Regions from separate parts of the Stutzerimonas sp. genome, predicted to be linked through region 4. Evidence: predicted binding sites of a transcription regulator. Region 4 holds the regulator's gene; each other region holds the start of a gene.
What was found. The regulator FliA, encoded in region 4, starts transcription of late flagellar genes. The targets are predictions, from matches to a motif close to CTAAAGTTTNNNNNNNNNNNGCCGNTAA.

Region 1: a site for FliA is predicted at 1,788-1,815, ahead of AC2LD7_RS20250 (chemotaxis protein CheW). Genes of this name have one in related genera too.
Region 2: a site for FliA is predicted at 1,378-1,405, ahead of AC2LD7_RS15265 (methyl-accepting chemotaxis protein). Genes of this name have one in related genera too.
Region 3: a site for FliA is predicted at 2,486-2,513, ahead of AC2LD7_RS00460 (methyl-accepting chemotaxis protein). Genes of this name have one in related genera too.

What each region holds. Positions count from the first base shown of each region.
Region 1 is NZ_CEXBBO010000049.1:6,615-12,482, reverse strand. It holds gene AC2LD7_RS20255 (SMP-30/gluconolactonase/LRE family protein) at 1-762, shown strand, start outside; gene AC2LD7_RS20250 (chemotaxis protein CheW) at 823-1,731, opposite strand; gene AC2LD7_RS20245 (acetyl-CoA C-acyltransferase family protein) at 1,859-3,046, opposite strand; gene AC2LD7_RS20240 (hypothetical protein) at 3,260-3,571, shown strand; gene AC2LD7_RS20235 (GNAT family N-acetyltransferase) at 3,656-3,949, shown strand; gene AC2LD7_RS20230 (YkgJ family cysteine cluster protein) at 4,020-4,373, shown strand; partial or broken gene AC2LD7_RS20225 (FKBP-type peptidyl-prolyl cis-trans isomerase) at 4,423-4,581, shown strand; gene AC2LD7_RS20220 (hypothetical protein) at 4,668-4,943, opposite strand; gene AC2LD7_RS20215 (hypothetical protein) at 5,482-5,868, shown strand, end outside.
Region 2 is NZ_CEXBBO010000025.1:33,098-38,965, reverse strand. It holds gene htpG (molecular chaperone HtpG) at 1-4, shown strand, start outside; gene AC2LD7_RS15270 (amidohydrolase family protein) at 236-1,258, shown strand; gene AC2LD7_RS15265 (methyl-accepting chemotaxis protein) at 1,460-3,085, shown strand; gene sstT (serine/threonine transporter SstT) at 3,292-4,536, shown strand; gene fabB (beta-ketoacyl-ACP synthase I) at 4,701-5,868, opposite strand, start outside.
Region 3 is NZ_CEXBBO010000001.1:86,361-92,228, reverse strand. It holds gene AC2LD7_RS00470 (hypothetical protein) at 1-156, shown strand, start outside; gene AC2LD7_RS00465 (Mpo1 family 2-hydroxy fatty acid dioxygenase) at 161-685, opposite strand; gene AC2LD7_RS00460 (methyl-accepting chemotaxis protein) at 814-2,382, opposite strand; gene AC2LD7_RS00455 (3-hydroxyacyl-CoA dehydrogenase) at 2,554-4,071, opposite strand; gene AC2LD7_RS00450 (PaaI family thioesterase) at 4,234-4,680, shown strand; gene AC2LD7_RS00445 (hypothetical protein) at 4,680-5,868, shown strand, end outside.
Region 4 is NZ_CEXBBO010000003.1:132,788-138,655, reverse strand. It holds gene flhF (flagellar biosynthesis GTPase FlhF) at 1-1,266, shown strand, start outside; gene fleN (flagellar synthesis regulator FleN) at 1,358-2,185, shown strand; gene fliA (RNA polymerase sigma factor FliA) at 2,203-2,928, shown strand; gene AC2LD7_RS03025 (chemotaxis response regulator CheY) at 3,046-3,420, shown strand; gene AC2LD7_RS03020 (protein phosphatase CheZ) at 3,441-4,235, shown strand; gene AC2LD7_RS03015 (chemotaxis protein CheW) at 4,248-5,868, shown strand, end outside.

The DNA of each region.
Region 1 (5,868 bases), on a different contig from region 4:
CGCGAACCCTCGAACCACTCCAACGGCCTGAACCGCGATCTGCAGGGTCGACTCCTAGCTTGCGAAGGCTCGACCACCAACGGTCAGGGCCGCAGAGTTACCCGCACCGAACCGGACGGCAGCATTACGGTGTTGGCTGACACATTCGAGGGTAAGCGCTTCAATTCGCCGAACGATCTGACGGTCAAACGGGACGGCTCGATCTGGTTCACCGACCCACCCTTTCAGACCGCCAACTACTACGAAGGCCACAAGATCGAGACCGAACTGCCGGATGCCGTCTACCGTATCGATGGCGAAACCGGCGCGGTAACCCGTGTGATCGACTCGATTGCCGGTCCCAACGGCATTTGCTTCTCGCCTGATGAGAAAGAACTCTACGTGGTCGAAGGCCGTGCGAAGCCAAATCGTCTCGTCTGGGCCTATTCAGTCAACGATGACGGTACGCTCGGCGAGCGCCGCAAGCACATCGAAGCACCCACCCATGGCGCGCTCGACGGCATCAAATGCGACGAAGATGGCAACCTCTGGTGCGGTTGGGGCAGTTCCGGTTCACCGGAAGCGAAAACCGCCGAACTGGACGGGGTGATGATCTTCAATCCACAGGGAACGGCGATCGGCAAGATCAGGCTGCCGGAGCGCTGCGCCAACCTGTGCTTCGGCGGCAGCAAGGGCAATCGGCTGTTCATGGCCAGCAGCCATTCGATCTATGCGTTATACGTCAACACCCGCGCCGCGACCTTTGGCAATCACGCCGCCTGACTTGGGGTTGGCAATGGTGACCCGGCGGTGGGTCACCGTTGCAACCAGAACGTAGTTGGATCAGGCGACCGAGGCATCCTCGCCCAAATGAATCACCCGCGCAGCCCGAAGCATGCATTTGGCCAATTCCGGCGGTGAGAACTTCGTCAGAATGTCGTTGGCACCGGCCGCCTTGGCCTTGTCGGTGCTCATCGTGCTATCCAGCGAGGTGTGCAGGAGCACGTAGAGGGAGGCGTAAGCCGGATGCTTGCGCAACGCCTGGGTGAAGGAGTAACCGTCCATTTCAGGCATTTCGATGTCCGACACCACGACATTGATCGCCTCGTGGGTATCTTTCAGGCTGTCGAGCTTCTCGAAGGCCTCGCGGGCGCTACGCACCGCATGGCAGGTCACGCCCATCTTGCTCAGCGCCGATACCGACATGTGGATCGCAACTTGACTGTCATCGACGATCAGCGCGCGGGTTTCGGTGAGCAGCTGTGCGTCTTGGTCATCGAGGTGGGAAATGTCTGCCTCGATCGGAACCGGCGCAATGTTGTGCATCACCTTTTCCACGTCAAGAATCTGGATCAGCTCACCGTCGATGTCGGCCGTGCCGGTAATGAACGAACTGATTCGCGCACCGTAGGGCGGCGGCAAAATTTTCGAGGACTGAATGTGGACGATCTTAACCACCGACTGCACGTGCAGGCCCTGCTTCGATCGACTGATTTCGGTGACGATCAGGCAGCCGCCTTTCGGATCCTGCAGCGGCGCCATGCCGATGGCCAGGCTCAGATCAATGACCGACAGCGGCTGACCGCGCAGCGTGGCGACGCCACGCACATGGGGGTGCGCCTCAGGCAGCCGCGTCAACGACGGGGTCGGGATTATCTCGCTGACCTTCAACAGATTGATCGCCATCTGCTTGCCGCTGCGAAGCGTGAACAGCAGAAGCGATAAGGAGTCGGTGGCGGATGCGTTATTCATGGATAGTCCTGATAGGGAAAGCCGGTCTCGTGCTGGGATATCACCTCGCTACAGCCTTGTCGGCTGGCGCGGCGAAATCTTCAGTCGAAAACCAACCGCGCCCGACGAGATGTCGGCTTTCCCGCAATCAGACGCGCTCGAAAATCGCTGCAATCCCCTGTCCGCCACCGATGCACATCGTGACCAGGGCATAGCGTCCCTGAACGCGCTGCAACTCGTGCACCGCCTTGACGCTGATGATTGCGCCCGTAGCACCGACCGGATGGCCGAGCGAGATACCCGAGCCGTTCGGGTTTACCCGTGCAGGATCCAAACCGAGCTCCTGCATCACGGCACAGGCCTGCGCGGCGAACGCCTCGTTGGCTTCGATCACATCAATCTGTTCCAGACGGATACCGGTACGTTCCAGAACCTTGCGCACAGCTGGCACAGGCCCGATGCCCATGTAAGCAGGATCGACACCGGCATGGGCATATCCGACCAGGCGCGCCATCGGCTTCAGCCCCAACGACCGTGCCCGCCCCGCCTCGGCCAGTATCAGCGCCGCGGCACCGTCGTTCAGACCGGACGCATTGCCGGCGGTCACGGTGCCATTTTCGTTTTTGAACACCGGCTTCAGTGCCGCAAGGCGCTCCAAGGTGAGGTCGGGGCGCAGATGCTCGTCGGTGTCGAACAAAACGCTGCCCTTGCGGGTCGCGATCTCGACCGGAACGATCTGTTCGCGAAAGTAACCGTTCTCCAAAGCACGGACGGCACGCTGCTGACTTTCCAATGCCAGTGCATCCTGCTGCTCACGGCTGATGCCGTAGCGCTCAGCGACGTTCTCTGCGGTTACACCCATGTGGAACTTGCCCCAAGGATCGTGCAGCAGCGTGTTCATGTAGTCGATCGCCGCGCTGTCACCGAGGCGCGCCCCCCAGCGCAGATTGGGCAGGATGAAGGGGCCGCGGCTCATGCTTTCGGCACCACCACCAATGGCCAAATCGGTATCGCCGAGCAGGATCGACTGCGCGGCGGAAATCACCGCCTGCAGGCCCGACCCGCACAGGCGATTGACGTTGAACGCCGGCGTTTCCAGCGGAATGCCGGCATCCACGGCGGCCACTCGCGCCAGATAGCCGTCTCGGGGTTCGGTGGGTATCACGTTGCCCATCACCACGTGACCAACCGCATCCGGCGGCGTCCCGGAACGTTCCAGAACGCCGCGACAGACCGTGGTGGCAAGGGAGGTGAGGTCGACATCCTTCAGCGCGCCGCCAAAGGAGCCAATCGGTGTACGGACGGCGCCGACAATGACGATTTCGCGTTCAGCCATGGTGTTTTCTTCCATTCGATTTCAGATCGCGCCGGTCGAAGCGGCACAGAGGTTGGTCGATCCTAGCGGGATAGCGCCTGAGAACAATACGGATGATCGCAGAACGGCTCTGCGAATTTGCAGAACCCGATAGTCACCAAACTGACGACAAACGTCGGGAACGATGAGCGACCGCCCCGGGCCCAATCCAGATAACCCCATGGAGGTCCCGAAATGAGCAAGGCAGTCAAACCGGACGCCGAACAACCCTACTTCGATACGCCCGCACACATCCCGAGCGGCAGCAACCACCAGATTCCGCACAGTCATCGGCTGGTCTATCGCGACCACGACGTCATCGTGCATATCACCGGATACGAGTACGAAACCTTCGGTGAAACGCTTTGGGCCGTAGGGGCCGAGGTGGTGAAAGACCGTGAGATCGTCGTCCCGGTAAACGTCGATCAAACGCAGCATTACCGCAGCTTCGACGAAGCGCTCGAGCACGGCACGGAACTGGGCAAACGGCTGGTCGACGAGTTGTAGCTCGGCCGCCACAAGGGGCATCGGGACCATTCCTGGCTCGCATCCACTGCGCTCCCCTGCATCTCATCAGAAGGAAACCCACCGATGAAAGAGAACAACGCGAACGTCCGACATGACGAAGACCAACAGCGTTATCTGCTGGAAATCAATGGCCAAGCGCTCGGCTTTGCCGAATACCAAGAGGACGGCGACCGCCAGGTATTCACGCACACCGAAGTGGATCAGAGCCTCGAAGGTCAGGGCATGGGCAGCATGTTGATTCGCGAGTCGCTCGACGATGCTCGCCGGCGCAGCAAGCGCATCGTGCCCGTCTGCGAATTTGTCGCCGCCTATGTAAAGAAGCACCCGGACTGGAACGACATCATCGAGGCCCAATGAAAGCACCGATGGGGCAGGCATCCGTCACGTAGACGGGTAACATGCCGGCCCCCAATCTGAAGCGCCTCGCATGACTTGTACCAACCGCCAGATCGACCAACTACGCCGCCAGATTCCCAGCTTCGCCTGCGAGCCTGGCTGTCACGATTGCTGCGGGCCGGTGACCGCCTCATCTGAAGAAATGGCGCGCTTGCCACATCGCAGCGACGCCGAACACAACGTGGCGCTCGCGGCGTGGAACTGCGTACACCTCGGCCTCAACGGCTGCGAAGCCTACGCTGAGCGGCCGCTGATCTGCAGGCTGTTCGGCACCACCGAAAGCTTGCCTTGCCCACGCGGTCGCGGCCCGGAAGTTCCAACCGCGCCTCGTGTGGAAAAGCAGGTGCACCAACTCATTGCCAGCACGCGCCAAGTGCTGGTCTAGGCATAGACGAGAGAGATTGATGAGCAACGAACTGCAAATCTAGGACGTTCTGCTGGGCGACGGCAAGGAAGTCGTGAAAGGCGCGCTGATTACCACCCAATACAAAGGCCAGCTCGAAGACGGCACCCCTTTCGACTCATCCTACGAGCGCGGCAAACCCTTCCAGTGCGTAATCGGCACCGGCCGGGTCATCAAGGGCTGGGAGCAGGTATAGCGAAAGTAGGCTTTCCATAAATCGTGGTATAGCCCACCGCGTACGCAAGTCATCCAAATACACAGTGGACCAGTTACTGCTTAGATCGCCCAGGTCGCAGAACGGGTGCGATTGCCCGCGTCATCTCTAATCCGCACACTTCCCATGTGCGAAATTCCAAGCTGATCAGAAAATCTTGACAGCGCCCGGCCAAAACCTGCATTGCGGGAGAGCTGAACATTCATACCCCGATTTGATAGGAACACTCCTTCCGCCACGCGGATGACGTCAGATGTCTTAACGAGGCGTTCACCTCTCTGACGTAGCAAGGCGATAGCTGACTTGAGCAGTGAAAGCAGATCGTTTCGTTTATGCATTTCGTTTCTCCAAGATTGGAGGCACCCAGAAATCGCGTGCCCCCTACATATAAGGATCAGCGAGCATTTCCAACACGAAATAGCTTGCCGTCCGTCGGATTGCATCGCTACACGTATCGGCCTTGCCCGATTCCTGAAAAGCCAACGTGATCGGTTTACTGTCCTTCGCCTTCCCCTGAACATCGAACGGAACAGGGGTTTTCGTGGGGAAAATCGTAGTTGAAAAAGACGATAGGGATTTCAGTCGTGCGGCGACTCAGCTACAGCCAAATAATGCAATTTCACACGCTGTAGCATACGACACTCACATAAGGGCAGTTACGCCCCAGAAGATTACCGCACTACTAATGCATACATTCTGAAAATCAGAGTACACTCCTTTTCCGTGTAACCCCTTGCTGCGTCTATCCCGTAGCCAGATGATACACAGCCGCCACCATCACAGATCGAAGGTAGGTATAGGAAAGAATTTGATTCTCAGGAGGGGTACTAGGTGTCAGAGGTAAGTGAAGACAAGACCAAGAGGAAATATCTCTCAATGCTCCGTGCCCACCCTTGGCACCATCAGCACTCTGTCTTCTATTCAGATGCTTCAGACAGCATTGCCCTGCTCGATGACATGGTTGCTTTCAAGCAGCTCCTACGCCGTCGCCATCCCGATCACCCGTTCCTATTACGGATTCAACTGTTGAACAGGGAAAAGAATTTTCAAGCCTATCTGAGCATCCTCGCTCCTGAACGAATCAGCGATCTTCAAGAGATTGCAAATAAAACCTTTTCTGCGGATGTGCGGGTGTTAGGCAGGGTTTGCACGGATGGTCGGTTAGAACGCATGGCATCAGCCATCAAAGTACAGAAGCCGCACAACCTTGAACACTTCTTTGATAAAGGCAGAGTTCGCCGCTTCTCCGTATTGAATAAACAT
Region 2 (5,868 bases), on a different contig from region 4:
CTAACTCATCGGAACCTCAAAGGCCCGTCATTGACGGGCCTTTGCATTCAAGCCAGCACACCGGTCAGTCGGGGCCGATGTGTGTCCGGGCTTCAGTATGTCCAGCCCCAGCGGATCAGGGCTGCTCCTCTCGACTCTTCTGGTATACGCGAGCGATACGGCCGGAGCGGTGATCCGTTTCTGAACTGCCTCGTGACCGGGCGGTCTATCCGCTTGGTTGTCAGGAGGACATCGGTTGTTCAATTTACGAAACTGTTTTGCCGCGTTCTGCCTGGTTGCATCGATTGCTCCGGTTCAGGCGCGTGATTACCACTACAGCGACGCGCATCTGCATTTCGTTGATTTCTTCCAGGAAAGTGATGGCATGGGCAAGTTGCTCAAGGCCATGGATGCCGGCGATATCGATCATGTGATGATCAGCGGTATCCCAGTTGCAAAAAAATGGCACGAGAACGAACCCAAGCGGCCTCGCTACTACGCTGGCGACGATGCCCCCGTCTATTGGTACAGCGCGACCGATGTGGTAGTTGCTGCGGCGCTGAAAGAATTGGATGAAGGTCAGCGACGCCGATTCCATCCGTTTCTGTCCGGCTTCAATCCCAACGACAAGAATGCTGATGCGCACATTCGGCGAATGCTCGATCTCGATCCGGGCCTTTGGCAAGGGCTAGGGGAGATATTCACCCGGCATGACGACGTAACTGCGTTAACTCAGGGCGACACGCCACGTGCAAACAATGAAGCGCTGGCACGTGTTTATCATTTGGCGGCCGAATTCGATTTGCCGGTGATGCTGCATTCCAACATCACCTCCAAGCGTGAGCGCAACCCGCTGTATCTAGCGGAACTGGAAGAGCCACTGCGTAACCATCCGCATACTCGTTTCATCTGGGCGCATGCGGGAACGAGCATGGAGCTGCATCGTCATCAGGAAAAGCTCGATTTTCTTCTCCCGACGGTTACGCGTCTTCTCGATGACTATCCCAACCTCTACATCGACCTCTCCTGGACGATGCTCAGGCCTTATCTGCTGAAGGAATCCGGTGAACCTGATAGTGACTGGGTAACGCTGATTGCGCGCCATCCGACGCGCTTCATGCTCGGTTCTGACGTGGTAGGGCGGTTCGATAGTTTGGGTGAAGGCATGAGCGCTTTCGATCCGTTTCTCGACGCATTGCCCGAGTCGGTTGCACGGAAGGTCGCACGCGACAATTTCCTCGATATCCTGCCCCGCAAACGGCAGGCCGAGGTGCGCTGAGCCCATTGGGAAAAGTGGCGAAGCGATGCGAGCCGGATGGGTTGTTTGATCAACCGTCTGCTGGCGATGTTGCCGCTTGTCGTAAAACATGTATAAGCGCATGTTTTTGACGTCAACTATTCAAGCTAATCGCTCAGGCTCCGATATCAGAGGTGAAATCGCTTGCGATGATTGCAGCGCATCTTTTGAGTAGGAAGTCCCATGTCGATTCGACGTTTGAATATCCCTTTTCGCTCTGCCATAGGTTTCGGTCTGATCGGCTTGCTCGTGCTGTTCCTCGGGCTGTCGTCATTGAATCAGATGAAAGAGATGCGCAAGCAGTCCAGCGAGGTGGACCAGAACTGGCTGCCGAGCATCATCGCCTTGAACAACATGAACGCAGGTATGCAACGTATTCGCGCACTTACGATGCGTACGGTCATGCAGGATAGTGATGAGTCGCGTAGCGCGACTCGCCAAACGCTCGCCAAGCTGGTGGATGACGTCAGTGGAATGATCGCTGACTATGAAGAGAAGCTGACTACGGCAGATGAGAAAGCCGCTTATGAGCGATTCAGGGCGGCTCAGAATTCATACATGACCGAGCAGCGCAAGGTAGTAGAGTTTGCTAGTCAAGGCGCGCGGGATCAGGCCATGGAAGTCATGCGCGGCAGCATCAATGGGCATGCGGATGCCATGACCAGCGCGCTCGACGATCTGCAGCGTATCAATGGCGACGAAGCGGGCCACGCCGCGGATCGCGCGCTTGAAGCGTACGAGACTGCGTTCAACTGGGTGATCATCACCATTATTCTCGCTGCCCTGGCCACCGTGGCGCTGGCAACACTGTTTACCAAAAGCATCGTTCGGCCTTTGAATCAGGCCGTCAATGTCGCTGAAACCGTGGCATCCGGTGACCTGACCCAGAGCTTCATCATCGAAGGTACCGACGAGCCGGCGCGTTTGCTGACTGCGCTCAAGGCTATGCAGGCAAATCTGCGCAACACCATTCAGGGTATTTCCGATTCGTCCAATCAGCTCGCTTCGGCGGCTGAAGAGCTCAATACCGTGACTGAGGACTCGACCCGTGGCCTGCATCAGCAAAGCCACGAGATCGAGCAGGCCGCCACGGCAGTGAACGAAATGACCGCAGCAGTGGACGAGGTCGCCCGTAATGCGGTGGCGACTTCGGAGGCATCACGTGAGTCGGACACAACAGCGCAACATGGTCGTCAGCAAGTGATCAAGACGGTCGATTCGATCGGTCTGCTCGCAGCGGATGTGACAACTACTTCAACCCAGGTAGAGCAGCTGGCTGGCCAGGTGCGGGACATCAGCAAGGTGCTGGATGTGATTCGCTCGATCGCTGAACAGACCAATCTGTTGGCGCTCAACGCTGCCATCGAGGCGGCACGTGCCGGCGATGCCGGTCGCGGATTTGCAGTCGTCGCGGATGAGGTTCGAGCTCTGGCTCACCGTACTCAGCAGTCCACGCAGGAAATCGAGCAGATGATCGGTGACGTGCATCAGGGCACCGATAAGGCCGTGCAGGCCATGCAGAACAGCAATGAACGGGCACGCAGCACGCTGGAAATGGCGCGTACCGCTGGTGAGGCGCTCGATGATATCGCTCGTGCGATCAGTCAGATCAGCGAGCGCAATCTGGTCATCGCCAGCGCATCGGAAGAGCAAGCCCAGGTCGCCCGTGAGGTAGACCGCAACCTGATCAACATTCGCGACCTGTCGCTGCAATCTTCGGCAGGTGCCAATCAGACCAGCGCGGCGAGTCAGGAACTGGCGGGGCTGGCTGTCAACTTGAACGAGCTGGTTGCGCGCTTCCGTATCTGATCATAATCAATGGCATCCCGCTCCATCGGGGTGTCGCTGTCTTTGCTTATATAAACGGACCGTGGCAGTGCCTGCTTGCGCCTCAAAGCTGGGCATGTCGGACCGAGATGCGTACCATCCGGCGTTTTAGTCGGGCTATCACTGTGCCGCTCACGAAGCGGCACAGCGTTGCGTCCGGTCCAGCCTCCCACGCCGAGACTCTAGTCATGTCCAACCCCTCAAGCCTCGTTTTCAGAGCCTATAACCGCGTCAGCTTGGTGGCGCAGATTGTCATAGGACTCGCCGCCGGTTGCTTGTTGGCATGGCTGTTTCCTCAGGCGGCAAATTCGGTCAGCTTGTTGGGCGATCTGTTCGTGTCCGGCCTAAAGGCAGTCGCGCCGGTGCTGGTATTCGTGCTGGTGACCGCATCGCTTGCCAACCATAAGCGCGGGCAACCGACGCATATCCGTCCGATTCTGCTCCTCTATGCGCTTGGCACCATAAGCGCCGCTGCGGTAGCGGTGATCGCCAGCGCGCTGTTTCCTACGAGCCTCACGTTGATCAGTCAGGCGAACGACGTCGTGCCTCCGTCGGGGGTTGGTGCCGTCCTGCAAACGCTGTTGTTCAACGTGGTGGACAACCCCGTGCATGCGCTTATCGAGGGGAACTTCATCGGCATTCTGGCATGGGCCATCGGCCTTGGATTCGCGTTCCGCCATGCTCGTGAGAGTACGCGTGATCTAATCGCCGATGTATCCGACGGGGTAACGCTGATCGTCAAGGTGGTGATTCGCTTCGCGCCGCTGGGCATATTCGGTCTAGTGGCCGGAACGCTTGCCAAGTCCGGTTTCGCTGCACTGGCCGGCTATCTTCAATTGCTGTTGGTGCTGGTCGGCAGCATGCTGTTCATGGCGCTGGTGGTGAACCCGTTGATCGTGTTCTGGCAGATCCGCAAGAACCCTTATCCGCTGGTCTTTACCTGCCTGCGCGAAAGCGGTATCACCGCATTCTTTACCCGTAGCTCTGCGGCGAACATACCGGTCAACATGCAGCTGTGTGAGCGCCTCGGATTGCATAAGGACACTTACTCGGTGTCGATTCCGCTGGGCGCGACCATCAATATGGGCGGGGCAGCCATTACCATTACGGTGCTGACCCTGGCGGCGGCGAATACGTTGGGCATCATGGTGGACATCCCCACTGCGATCCTGCTCAGCCTGCTCGCCGCCATCTGCGCCTGCGGTGCATCCGGGGTGGCAGGTGGATCGCTATTATTGATTCCGCTGGCCTGCAGTCTGTTTGGCATTTCCAATGACCTGGCCATGCAGGTAGTGGCTGTAGGGTTCATCATCGGCGTGGTGCAAGATTCGGCCGAAACCGCTCTGAATTCTTCTACCGACGCGCTATTCACCGCGGCTTCATGCATCGCCCATGGCGACAGCATCGAGGTGAGCGACCAGCCATTGAGCTGATCGATGCCGTGCGGCCCTGGCCAGCTTCAGTAAGCGTTCGGGGGTTGCAATCCGCCGAACGGGGCTCGTGCCGAGCACGTCTCGCTGGTTTGACTGTCTTTCGATTCTGCACAACGAACAACGGCGCCCTGAGGCGCCGTTGTTTTTACTCTTTTGCTATTCGATCAGCCTTTCCAGCGCTTGAGTACCAGCGTGGCGTTGGTACCACCGAAACCGAAACTGTTGCTCATGATCGTATCGATCTTTGCGCTCTCGCGGGTTTCGCGGACGATCGGCAGGTCGGCGACTTCCGGGTCCAGTTCATCGATGTTGGCTGAGCCGGCGATGAAGTTGCCCTGCATCATCAGCATGCAATAGATCGCTTCGTGAACGCCGGCGGCGCCCAGCGAGTGACCGGACAGGCTCTTGGTCGAGCTGATGGCCGGGATCTTGTCGCCGAACATGTTGCGTACGGCCTTGCTTTCAGCAACGTCACCCACCGGGGTGGAGGTGCCGTGGGTGTTGAGGTAGTCGATGTCGCCTTCGACAGTCGCCATCGCCTGCTGCATGCAGCGCAGGGCGCCTTCACCGCTCGGTGCGACCATGTCATAGCCGTCGGAAGTGGCCCCGTAGCCGACGATTTCCGCATAGATCTTGGCGCCGCGCTTGAGGGCGTGCTCGAGTTCTTCGACAACCACCATGCCGCCACCGCCGGCGATAACGAAACCGTCACGCTTGGCGTCGTAGGCGCGAGAGGCCTTTTCCGGCGTCGCGTTGTACTGACTGGAGAGGGCGCCCATGGCATCGAACAGGCAGCTCTGGCTCCAATGCTCCTCTTCGCCGCCGCCAGCGAAGACGACGTCCTGCTTGCCCATCTGGATCTGTTCCATGGCGTGGCCGATGCAATGCGCGCTGGTGGCACAGGCCGATGCAATGGAATAGTTGATGCCCTTGATGCGGAACGGCGTGGCCAGACAGGCGGAAACCGTGCTGCTCATGGTGCGCGGTACGCGGTATGGGCCGATACGCTTGACGCCCTTGTCGCGCAGGATATCGATGGCTTCCATCTGATTGATGGTCGAGGCGCCACCGGAACCGGCGATCAGGCCGATACGCGGATTGGAGATGTCATCGGCGCTGAGGCCCGAATCTTCCAGTGCTTGTTGCATGGCCAGATAGGCATAAGCCGCAGCATCGCCCATGAAACGCAAGACCTTGCGGTCGATCAGCTCCTCGAGGTTCAGATTGACTGACCCCGAAACCTGGCTGCGCAGACCCATGTCCGCATAGGCCTGGTTGAAGCGAATGCCAGGGCGACTGGCGCGCAGGTTGGCGGAGACGGTGTCTTTGTCA
Region 3 (5,868 bases), on a different contig from region 4:
CTGAAAACTCGCTGGGACTTTCTCAAGGTCGCGCTCGAGGATATGAACAGCGGTAACAACAGCTTCAATACCGCCTCAGGACGAGCCTTCGCGCCGATCATGGTCGATCGTCACGCGCGCAGCCTCAGCGATCAATGGATGGCGCTCGCCCCCTGACACGTCAGGCATCGATCGGGCGTTGGCGCAGCCGCACCGGTCCAACCCGCCCCTCGATGGCCTGACGCAGCGGCTCGCGCAAGCCGAGCAGAAAGCCCAGCTCGGCCGCGACGAACAGCGGCCCGATGATCAGCCCGGTCAGGTCATCGACGAAAGCCGGTTTGCGTCCTTCGAAGTAATGGCCGACGAACTGGATGACCCAGCCCACCACGAATGACCCGATCCCCATGCTCAGCCAGATGGTCGACGACTGCTGCGCCAGCAATGCGCCCACCCAGACGCAGAGCAGCAGCACCAGACTCATGAGCAGCGCATAACGCAGATCGAGCCGCAGATAGAACAACGCCGCCGCCAGAGCGACCAGCGCCGCCGGGCTCATCCAGATACCGGACAGTTCCATGCCGGGACGCGACAGCAACACCGCGACCGCCAGCACGATCATCGGAATGCCGATGAAATGGCTGAGCAGATTGCGCGGGTCGCGGTGATAGGCGGCGTATTGCGCCAGGTGATCGGTCAGCGTTTTCATGACTAGCTCCGGGTGGCTTCAGCTACAAGCTTAGCCAGCTTGTCGGCGCACCGGGCGGCCATGAGTGGCGGGCGAGTGCCAAAGATCAAGGCGCTTTTGCCAACGCGCCTCATCCTCGCGAATTCGAGCTATGGCTCGGGGCGATAGCCCAGACGCAGACCACCCCAGTGACGCCCGCGGACCATGATCGGCACCGAGATATCGTGCATCAGCTCGCCGGTGTCGCGACTGTAGGTCTGCAACAGCACCTTGCGCTCGTGACTGCCGCAGCGAGCGCCAGTGCGGTCATTGAACAAGCGTTTGCTGCGGCTTTTGACCATGTCGATCGCCGGGTCGCCCACCGGCGGCTGGCTGAAGGCACGATTGTGGGTCGGCACGTAGCCGTTCGGCGTGGTGGCGATGGCATAAATCAGCGCATCGTTACGTCCGAGCAGAGGTTCTTGGATCGCCGGCAGGACTTCATCGGCGTAGCGGTCGAAGCGCGTGTGATATCGGGTCGGATTAGTGCCTGGCTGGGCCTTGTAATTGCGGTCGAACAGGTCGTCGATCGTCAGCCGACCGGCGTCCAGATCGGCCTCGAAGCGCGCACTGATGGCTGACGAGCCGTCACGCGCCAAGTCGAAAATGCGCTGGTGATAGTCGGCGAGTTGCACTTCGGCGAGCTGTTCGCTGACGGCTTCGGCCTGACCGACGAGTTTCTCCGCCGCCTGCTCCAGCTGACGGGTCTGAGTCTCGCTGTCGAGAGCGTCGCCGCGCAGCTGGTCCAGAGCGACAAATAGCTGCGCAAGCCGCTCGTGATTACTTGCAGTGCCTGAGGTGATTTTCGCCACCTGGGTTTCGACATTTCCGGCCAGGTCGGCGATGCCGGTGAGCTGGGTTCCGGTCTCGGCTATCTGCGCTGCGGCTTCGTCGAGCTCGCTGGCCTGCTTCCGGATATGGCTGACCACCGCCGCGCTCTGTTCTCCGATATCGCTGATCATCCTTCCGACTTCGTCGGTGGCGCTGCTGGTGCGGCCGGCGAGGTTGCGCACCTCGTCGGCCACCACCGCAAAGCCGCGCCCGGCGTCGCCGGCACGGGCCGCCTCGATGGCGGCATTGAGCGCGAGCAGGTTGGTCTGGCTGGCGATGGACTGGATCACCTCGGTGATCCGGCGAATCTCTTCGGTACGTGCCGAAAGCCCGTCGAGCAATCCGCGGCTGGCTTCGGTCTGCTCGCTGAGCTGTTGCATGCGCTCGATCGCATGCTGCAGTCCGGCACGCCCGCCGTCGCTGTTGCGCCGTACTGCTTCAGCCGCTTCCAATGCCTGCCGCGCACGGGCGGCACTGTCTTGCTCGGTTGCGGTCATCGCCTCGGCACCGCTGGCAATTTCACTGATCGCCGCCAGCTGTGACTGCAGGCGCGTGGCGAGCTGCTCAGCACTGAAAGACACCTGAGCGGCGGCGAGTGCGTTGTGACACGTGTGTCGCGAGAGGTTTTTGCTCAGGTCGTTAAAGCGCTGAACATCGGAACCGGCAGTCGTCAGCTCGCGGGGCTGAGGGCGCCACGGACCGAACCAGGGCCACAGACCGAGCAGCAGAACCGAGATCGCGGTCAGGTAGAACGGCAGCTCCATCCAGCCATGAAACAGCAGCAGCCCCAACAGTGCCGCTGCGTGGAGTAGACAGGCTTTGGGGTGAAGACGGAAGGCAGGGCGCATCGATGGCCTCTTGTTGTCGTCCGGTAAAAAGCTGTTGTACCCATCTCCGCTACCAATGAACAGTACTTGGTAGCAAATGGCCTGCACAGCCGGGTTTACCGGGTTAGCGGCAGCACATTGCGAAGCTTAAATCCCCCGTCCTGCAGAAACGCATCGAGCCCGCGGCGTGACTCAGCGCGGCATATCCGGCGCGGCCAGCGGCAGGCCAAGCTGCACGCGCCGGCGCAACCAAGGGCTCGATCGATAGCGTGGCTCGTTGCCGTAGCAGGCCTGCATGGCTTCGAGAATGGTGAGGATGCGCGCCGGATTGTAGTGTTCGGCAAACCCCAGCGCCCCCTTCGGATAGCCCAGCGCAAGCTGCACGGCGCGGTCGAGGGTGTCCGGCGAGGCGATACCCTTCTGCGCAATTTCGCAGCCAAGGTTGACGATGCTGGCGACGATTCGCTGGCTGACAAAGCCCGGCGAGTCATTGATCACTTCCACCGGCACGCCATCGACGCCCAGCGCCTGACGCGCCTGTGCTTCCAGAGCAGGATCGAGCGCTGGCTGACGCATCAGTACGCGGCGCTTGTCGAAGTCGCTGAACGTATCCAGCGCAATGGTACGCACCGCCGGCAGCGCCAGTCGCTCGATGCAGTTGCTGGCATCCTCACCCAATGGCGTGATCAGGCAGATGGCCTGGTCCGATGGCTCTGCGCCGTCTTCGAGCATGGCGCCGGCTTGCTGCAGAATCGCGCCGACGCGTCCGCGAAGCTCGGGCTCGATGCTGTCGAGCCAGAATGGCCTATCGATGGTCACCGGTTCGACGCGAGGCTCCGGCGAGCGAATCTGCTGGCCGTCCTGATAACGATAGAAGCCCTGACCGGTCTTGCGTCCGAGCAACCCCGCCGCAACCCGCTGCGCGGCGAGGTAGGACGGCGTATAGCGCGGATCGTAGTAGAACTGGTCATGCACCGACTCCATCACCGCGTGGGAAATGTCCAGACCGGTCAGATCGAACAGCTCGAAAGGCCCCATGCGAAAACCCGGACCGTCGCGGAGGATGCGGTCGATCTGTTCCGGCGTGGCGATACCTTCGCTGAGGATCCGCTGAGCCTCGGTGCCATAGGCGCGACCGGCGTGATTGACGAGAAACCCAGGGGTGTCGGGCGTGATCGCCGGGAAATGTCCGGCATGCTCGGCCAGTTGAACCAGCCGCTCGACGACGGCAGGATCGGTGCGCTCGCCGCGGACCACCTCGACGAGCTTCATCAACGTCACCGGATTGAAGAAGTGAAACCCAGCTACCCGCCCGGGACGCGCACAGGCGCTGGCGATGCGGGTCACCGACAGCGATGAAGTATTGGTCGCGAGCACGGCGTCGGCAGCGATCAAGCCTTCCAGCTCGACGAACAGGCTCTGCTTGGCCTCGAGATTTTCGACGATGGCTTCGATCAGCAGATCGCAGCCTGACAACTCAACCAATCGATGTGCAGGCTGCATGCGCCCCTGAATTGCCGATAACTCGTCGGCACTCAAACGCCCCTTGGCAACGCTGCGTTCGAGCAGCTCACTATTGAACTGCAGCGCCTGATCGATGGCTTCGGGACGACTGTCGTACAGCCAGACCTGCTGGCCGGCGCTGGCGAACAACTGCGCGATGCCGCGCCCCATGGCGCCTGCGCCAATGATGCCGATACGGGAAAACATGCGAACCTCCTCGAATGGATGGCGTTGCGTCTGTTTTGAGTGCGTCTGTCTTGGATCGTTATCTCAACATCGGTTCCGCAGAGCGAAATGATATTCCACCTTAATTGACCGAAAGCCTAAAGACTGCCAGTCTCCTACGCAAGCCATCCGTGACCGAACGCCATGCATACGTCCGATTATTCCCCCGCCCTGCTGCAACAGATCCAAGCCTCCGTTACCGGCTTCTTTCAGGGCATCGGCTGCGAGCTGCTGGCTTACGGCCCGGGCCACGCCGCTCTTGCGCTGGAGCTGCTGCCCCGGCATCTGAACAATGCTAGCAACATGCACGGTGGTGTCATGGCGACGATGATGGATGTCGCCATGGGCCTGTGCGGTACTTGGGAAGCAGACCCGGCAGAACGCAGGGTCGCGTTGACGCTGTCGATGAATATCAACTTCAGCGCACCAGCCGCCGTTGGCAGCCGAATCAGAGCGGTGGCCACATGCCGCTCTGCTGGGCACAAGGTATTCATGGCCAGCTGCGATCTGCTGGATGAGGATGATCGACTGGTCGCATTCGGTGAGGGCGTTTTCAAACGTGGCGCCCTGCGCCGCGAGCTGCCGGCCTGATGACCGCACTACTGCCGCTGGCACTGCTCTTCGAGCTACTGGCCCTGATGACCCGGCTGCAGCTGTTGAGTGTCGTTAGCGGTGCTCTGCTGGCAATTTTTTTCGTCTGGCACTGGCGTTCGCTGATGCCTTACCCGCGCCGGCTCGGTGTCGTCACCCTGGCATTGCTCGGCTACTGGCTGCTGTCCGGTGAAGCTAATTGGCAACAGGCTGCACGCATGTTGTCTTCGGCGGCGTACTACGCCGCGTTCATCGGCGCATTGGGCTTGATGCATTGCCTGGTCAAGCGACTGCATCAACTCAGCGAGCTGCATCGGCTGTTGCTGGCAGGGCCACGTGCGTGGCTTTATCCCGGCTATCTGATGAGCACCTTCGCGATCAGTTCGATCCTCAGCTTCGGCATGCTCAATCTGATCTGCGGTTCGTTGGAACGCCATCTCGAACGCCGCTCTTATAACGACACCCAGCGTCGCGAAGGTCGACGCGGTGTCATGGTTACCTCGCTGCGCGGTTTCGCGCTTGTGCCTCTGCTAGCGCCGACCAGCGTCGCGGTGGCCATTCTCACTCGCGAAATACCGGGTATGAGCTGGAGCGCGCTATTGCCCTTCGGGCTGCTCGGCGGCGTGCTCTTATTGCTGTTCGGCTGGCCAGCGGAGAATCGCCGCTTGCAGCAACTGGCCACCCCTTCTATTTCCGAAGCTCAGACACGTTCCGAGCAGACGAGTGGGAGCTTTCGCGGCCTGCTTCTTGGCAGCTTGATCGGTATCGTGCTGATCGCCATGTTAGCCGCATTGACCTGGCTTTCCGCCACTCAGGCAGCGATGCTGCTGGTGCCGCTCGCCGTGATCACGATCCTGCTCTGGCAGCGGGTTGCGCCACACCAGGTGTTCAGCGAGGTCAGCGACACCCTCGTTGGCATGCGTAACGAGACCTTTATCTTCGCCAGTTCGGCATTGCTGGCCGGGCTGGTCGCCGCGGTGTTGCCGGTGCATCACCTGTCCGATCATCTGGGTGCCACTCCCCTTGTGCTGTTCGGGCTGGGTGCGTTCGGTACGCTGGCAATCATGGCGCTGGCGCTGCTGGGCGTTGCACCGCTGATCTCGCTGAACATCTGCGCGGCCTTGCTGGCACAGTTGGCGAGCCAGGGCGTGGCGGTGATGCAGCCGGCGGTGGCGCTGCTGTTCGGCT
Region 4 (5,868 bases):
GCAGCCGACATGCGTATCGCCATGAAGATGATTCGTGACGAGCTGGGCGCTGATGCCGTGATCACGGGCAACCGTCGTGTCGCTGGCGGCGTCGAGCTGACCGCTGTGCTTGATTACCCGATGGAGCCCGCAGCACCCAAGCAGCCGAATCCGGCGCTCGAAGCGGAACTGCGTAAAACGCAGGCGCGCATCGCCAGTGCCCACGCTGAGCTGAGCTCGCCGTCTCGCGCTCAAGCGGGTAAGGACCGTCAACTGCTTGACGAGAAGTCTGCGGCTGCCGTTCAACCGGCGCCGAGTGCCAGCGCCGCGGTGGCGTCGTTCGATTCGCGCGCGGTCGAAGCCATGCATTCGGAGCTGCAAGGTTTGCGTGAGCTGATCGAAGTTCAGCTTGGCTCGATTGCCTGGGGCAATGAACAGAGTCGCCGTCCGCAGCAGGCCAGCCTCTGGCGCCGCCTACAGCGCATCGGCTTGCCGGCCGAACTGTCGCGCGCGCTGCTGGAGAAGGTAGCTACCGTGTCCGAGCCGCGTCAGGCCTGGCGCATGCTGTTGGCGCACCTGGCGCAATCGATCAAGGTCAGCAAGGTCGAGCCACTGGAAGAGGGCGGTATCATCGCGCTGGTTGGTCCGGCCGGCGCCGGCAAGACCACCACGTTGGCGAAACTCGCCGCGCGCTACGTGCTCCAGCACGGCGCACAGAGCATCGCCTTGGCGAGCATGGACAACTACCGTATCGGTGCGCAGGAACAGCTGAAGACCCTTGGTCGCATCCTCGATGTGCCGGTCATTCAGATCGACCCCAGCCAGCCATTGAGCAAGACGCTGGAGCCTTTGGCCCGCAAGCGCCTGATTCTCATCGACACCGCCGGCTTGCCTGCGGGCGACCCGATGATGCGTATGCAACTCGAAGCGCTGGCCGACCGCGGTATCAAATCGAAGAACTACCTGGTGCTGGCGGCAACCAGCCAGAGTCAAGTGCTTAAAGCGACATGGCATAACTACCGTCGCTGTGGGCTGGCGGGCTGCATTCTGACTAAACTGGATGAAGCCGGCAGTTTGGGTGATGTGCTCGGCCTTACGATCAGCCAGCATTTGCCCATCGCGTACCTCGCCGATGGACCGCGTATTCCCGAGGATCTGCAATTGCCACGTAGCCACCAACTGGTCAGTCGCGCAGTGAGCCTGCAGTCTGAAGAGACTCCCAGCGAGGAGACCATGGCCGATATGTTCTCCGGGCTGTACAACGGTTCTTCACGGAAGGTCGGATGAACGCTTTGTTAGGTGATACAGACAAAGAAGACGCGTTCTGGCTGAACGCATCGATGGCCTCCGGGCCCCAGCAAGATATAGGCGTTTGAAGATGGGTATTCATCCCGTACAGGTAATTGCAGTGACTGGCGGCAAGGGTGGCGTCGGCAAGACCAACGTGTCGGTCAATCTGGCGCTGGCCTTGGCCGACCTCGGTCGCCGGGTGGTGTTGCTTGATGCCGACCTTGGGCTGGCCAACGTCGACGTGCTGCTGGGTTTGTCTACCAAGCGCACGTTGGCTGACGTCATTGCTGGTGAATGCGATCTGCGTGATGTAATGATTCAGGGCCCGGGCGGCATTCGCGTCGTGCCCGCTGCTTCGGGTACGCAGAGCATGGTGCAGCTATCGACGTTGCAGCACTCCGGGCTGATACAGGCATTCAGCGATATCGGTCATGATATCGACGTGCTGATCATCGACACCGCGGCGGGTATCGGCGATGGCGTCGTGAGTTTCGTTCGCGCCGCGCAGGAGGTACTGCTGGTCGTGACCGACGAGCCGACGTCCATCACCGATGCCTATGCGTTGATCAAGCTACTCAATCGCGACTACGGCATCAGTCGCTTTCGTGTGCTGGCGAACATGGCACACGCTCCGCAGGAAGGCCGAAATCTGTTCGCTAAACTGACCAAGGTGACCGAGCGGTTCCTCGATGTGGCGCTGCAGTACGTCGGCGCGATTCCTTACGATGAGGCGGTGCGCAAGGCAGTACAGAAGCAACGTGCCGTCTACGAGGCCTATCCGCGAGCCAAGTGTTCATTGGCGTTCAAGGCCATCGCGCAAAAAATCGATACCTGGCCGTTGCCGGCAACGCCGCGGGGCCACTTGGAGTTCTTTGTGGAGCGCCTTGTCAGGCCCACCACAGAGCCTAACGACTGACAGCGGCTGGACTCGGTATGTATTACAGCAAAGCTCAGGCAAAAGACTCGCAATACCAGCTCATCGATCAGTACGCGCCGTTGGTCAAGCGCATCGCCTATCACCTCCTGGCGCGGTTGCCAGCGAGTGTGCAGGTGGATGACTTGATGCAGGCGGGCATGATCGGCCTGCTGGAGGCATCAAAAAAATACGACTCCGGCAAAGGCGCGAGCTTCGAGACCTACGCCGGGATTCGCATCCGTGGCGCGATGCTCGACGAGGTCCGCAAGGGCGACTGGGCTCCGCGTTCGGTCCACCGTAACTCGCGTATGGTCAGCGAAGCGATTCGGACAATTGAAGCCAAAACAGGTCGCGACGCTAAAGATCAGGAAGTTGCGGCCGAACTTAAATTGAGTCTCGATGAGTACTACGGCATTCTGGGCGACACCCTGGGCAGCCGCTTGTTCAGCTTCGATGATCTACTTCAGGAAGGCGAACATGGGGAATTCGGGGAGGATGCCGCCAGTGCGCATCCGGAGCCGTCCCGAGATCTTGAAGACGAGCGTTTTCAACAGGCGTTGGCCGAGGCCATCGGAAACCTGCCCGAACGTGAAAAGCTGGTGCTTTCGTTGTATTACGACGAAGAGCTGAATCTGAAGGAGATCGGCCAGGTGTTGGGTGTCAGTGAATCGCGGGTGAGCCAGTTGCACAGTCAGTGCGCGGCGCGCCTGCGTGCTCGCCTCGGTGAGTGGCGCGCCCGTTAAAGGCTGGTTTGCAAAAAAGCATTAGAGGCCCTTACGAGCTTCATTCATGAGGCCCGCAGCAGACCGTGAGCAGGTTCTGGGAATTTCGGGATTACGGAGGTGTACTTGGACAAGAACATGAAAATTCTCATCGTCGATGACTTCTCGACCATGAGACGGATCATCAAGAATCTGTTACGCGATCTAGGCTTCACCAATACCGCAGAGGCAGATGACGGCACGACCGCGCTGCCTATGTTGAAGAGCGGCAGTTTCGATTTCCTCGTCACCGATTGGAACATGCCCGGAATGAGCGGCATCGATCTGCTTCGAGCTGTGCGCGCCGACGATCGCCTGAAGCACCTTCCGGTGCTGATGGTCACCGCCGAAGCCAAGCGCGACCAGATCATCGAGGCCGCGCAGGCGGGCGTAAACGGTTATGTAGTCAAGCCATTCACGGCTCAAGTGCTCAAAGAGAAGATCGAAAAAATCTTCGAGCGCGTCAACGGCTGAAGTAACGCCGCGAGGGCACTATGACGCAAGCAGAACAAAGCCTGGCAGAGTTCGAAGCGACTCTGAGGGCTCATGCACCTCAGTTGATCGAAAGCCTGCAGCAGGGCCGCTTCGACGAAGCGGCGCAGATGTTCAATGAGCTCAATCAGGCCCGCAGTCAAGGGCTCTATCAGGAAGTGGGCAAGCTCACCCGCGAGCTGCATAACGCCATCGTAAAGCTGGAGATGGATACCTGCGCCACGGGCGGTGACCCGTCACCGATTACCGATGCCACCGACAGGCTTTCATATGTGGTGGAGATGACCGAAAAAGCGGCCAACCGCACCATGGATCTGGTCGAAGAGTCCGCGCCGCTGGTGAACTACGTCAGTTACGAAGCGCAGAGTCTGACCGCCGATTGGCAGCGCTTCATGCGCCGTGACATGAACGCCGAGCAGTTCCGCGATCTGGTCAAGCGCATCGATCAATTCCTTCAGCGCACCATGAACGATGGCAGTCAGCTGTCGCAGAATCTCAGCGAAATAATGTTGGCGCAGGACTTTCAAGACCTGACAGGCCAGGTGATCAAGCGGGTAACCCGTCTGATCAGCGAACTCGAAAGCAATCTGCTCAATCTTGTTCTGATGGCCGGGCAGGTCGATCGCGTGGCTGGCATCCAGCATGACCGCGAAGCGATGCGCGCAGAGCAGGAAAAGAAAAAACAAGAAAAAGAGCCTTCCAACGGTGAAGGTCCGCAGATGCATGCCGATATACGTGAGGATGTCGTATCCGGGCAGGACGATGTCGATGATCTGCTTTCGAGCCTGGGCTTTTAGGGGAAGGTGAATATGAGCTTCGACGCCGATGAAGAAATCCTCCAGGACTTCCTGGTGGAAGCCGGCGAGATTCTCGAATTATTGTCAGAGCAGTTGGTGGAGCTGGAAAGCAGCCCCGATGACGCCGCGCTGCTCAATGCGATTTTTCGCGGTTTCCATACGGTAAAAGGTGGTGCCGGCTTTCTCCAACTACACGAATTGGTGGAATGCTGCCACATCGCCGAAAACGTCTTCGACATCCTGCGCAAGGGTGAGCGTCGCGTCGACTCGGAATTGATGGACGTCGTGCTGCAGGCACTGGACACTGTCAACGAAATGTTCACTCAGGTGCGTGAGCGCACCGAGGTCACGCCAGCAACCCCCGAACTGCTCGCTGCGCTGTCGCGTCTGGCTGAGCCTGCCGGTACGGAGGTTCCGGTTGCTGAGCACGCCGCGGTTGAACCGGCGTTGGAAGCCACGACGGCAGATAACGAATTCGAGCAGTTTCTCGGCGCCCTGGATGGTTCTGCTGGTGCGCCGACTGCTGGTGCCGGTGACGAAATCACTGACGACGAATTCGAGTCGCTGCTGGATCAGCTTCATGGCACCGGCCAGTTCGCAGCAGAGCCCAGCGCCGCGCCAGCCGTTCAGATACCTGCCTCACCGGCCAGTGACGAGATTACCGACGACGAATTCGAGGCCTTGCTGGATCAGTTGCATGGCAAGGGTCAATTCGCCGAGCCAGCTGCCGCTGCGCCTGCTGCTGATGCCGCGCCTGCGGCGGCGGGTGGCGATGAGATTACCGATGATGAGTTCGAAGCACTGCTGGATCAGTTGCACGGCAAAGGCAAGTTCGAGCCGGAAGCAACTACTCCAGCCGTAGCAGCTACGCCTGCAGTCAAAAAAGACGCTCCAGCAAAGCCGGCAGTGAAGCCCGCGCCGGGCAAGACGCCTGCAGCACCGGCAAAGGCGGAAGTTGCGCCAAAAGCTTCCGCTGCGTCCGAAAAGCCGCCGAGCGAAGCTGAAACAACCGTGCGGGTCGATACTGCGCGGCTCGATGAAATCATGAACATGGTCGGCGAGCTGGTGCTGGTGCGTAACCGTCTGGTGCGCCTGGGCTCCAATAGCGGCGACGAAGCCATGGCCAAAGCCGTATCCAACCTGGATGTGGTGACCGCCGATCTGCAGAGCGCCGTGATGAAGACGCGCATGCAGCCAATCAAGAAGGTCTTCGGCCGTTTCCCTCGGTTGGTTCGGGATCTGGCGCGTAGCCTCAAGAAAGAGATCAACCTTGAGCTTGTCGGTGAAGAAACCGATCTGGACAAGAATCTGGTGGAAGCGCTGGCCGACCCGCTGGTTCACTTGGTGCGCAACGCTGTCGACCACGGTATCGAGACGCCGGAAGAGCGCGAAGCTGCAGGCAAGCCGCGCACTGGCCGCGTGGTGCTGTCGGCCGAGCAGGAAGGCGATCACATCCTTCTGCTGATCACCGACGACGGTAAAGGCATGGACGCAGACATTCTGCGTGCCAAAGCGGTAGAGAAGGGGTTGCTGGACAAGGATGCAGCCGATCGCCTGAACGATCTGGAGTGCTACAACCTGATCTTCGCGCCGGGCTTCTCCACCAAATCGGAGATCTCCGACGTGTCCGGCC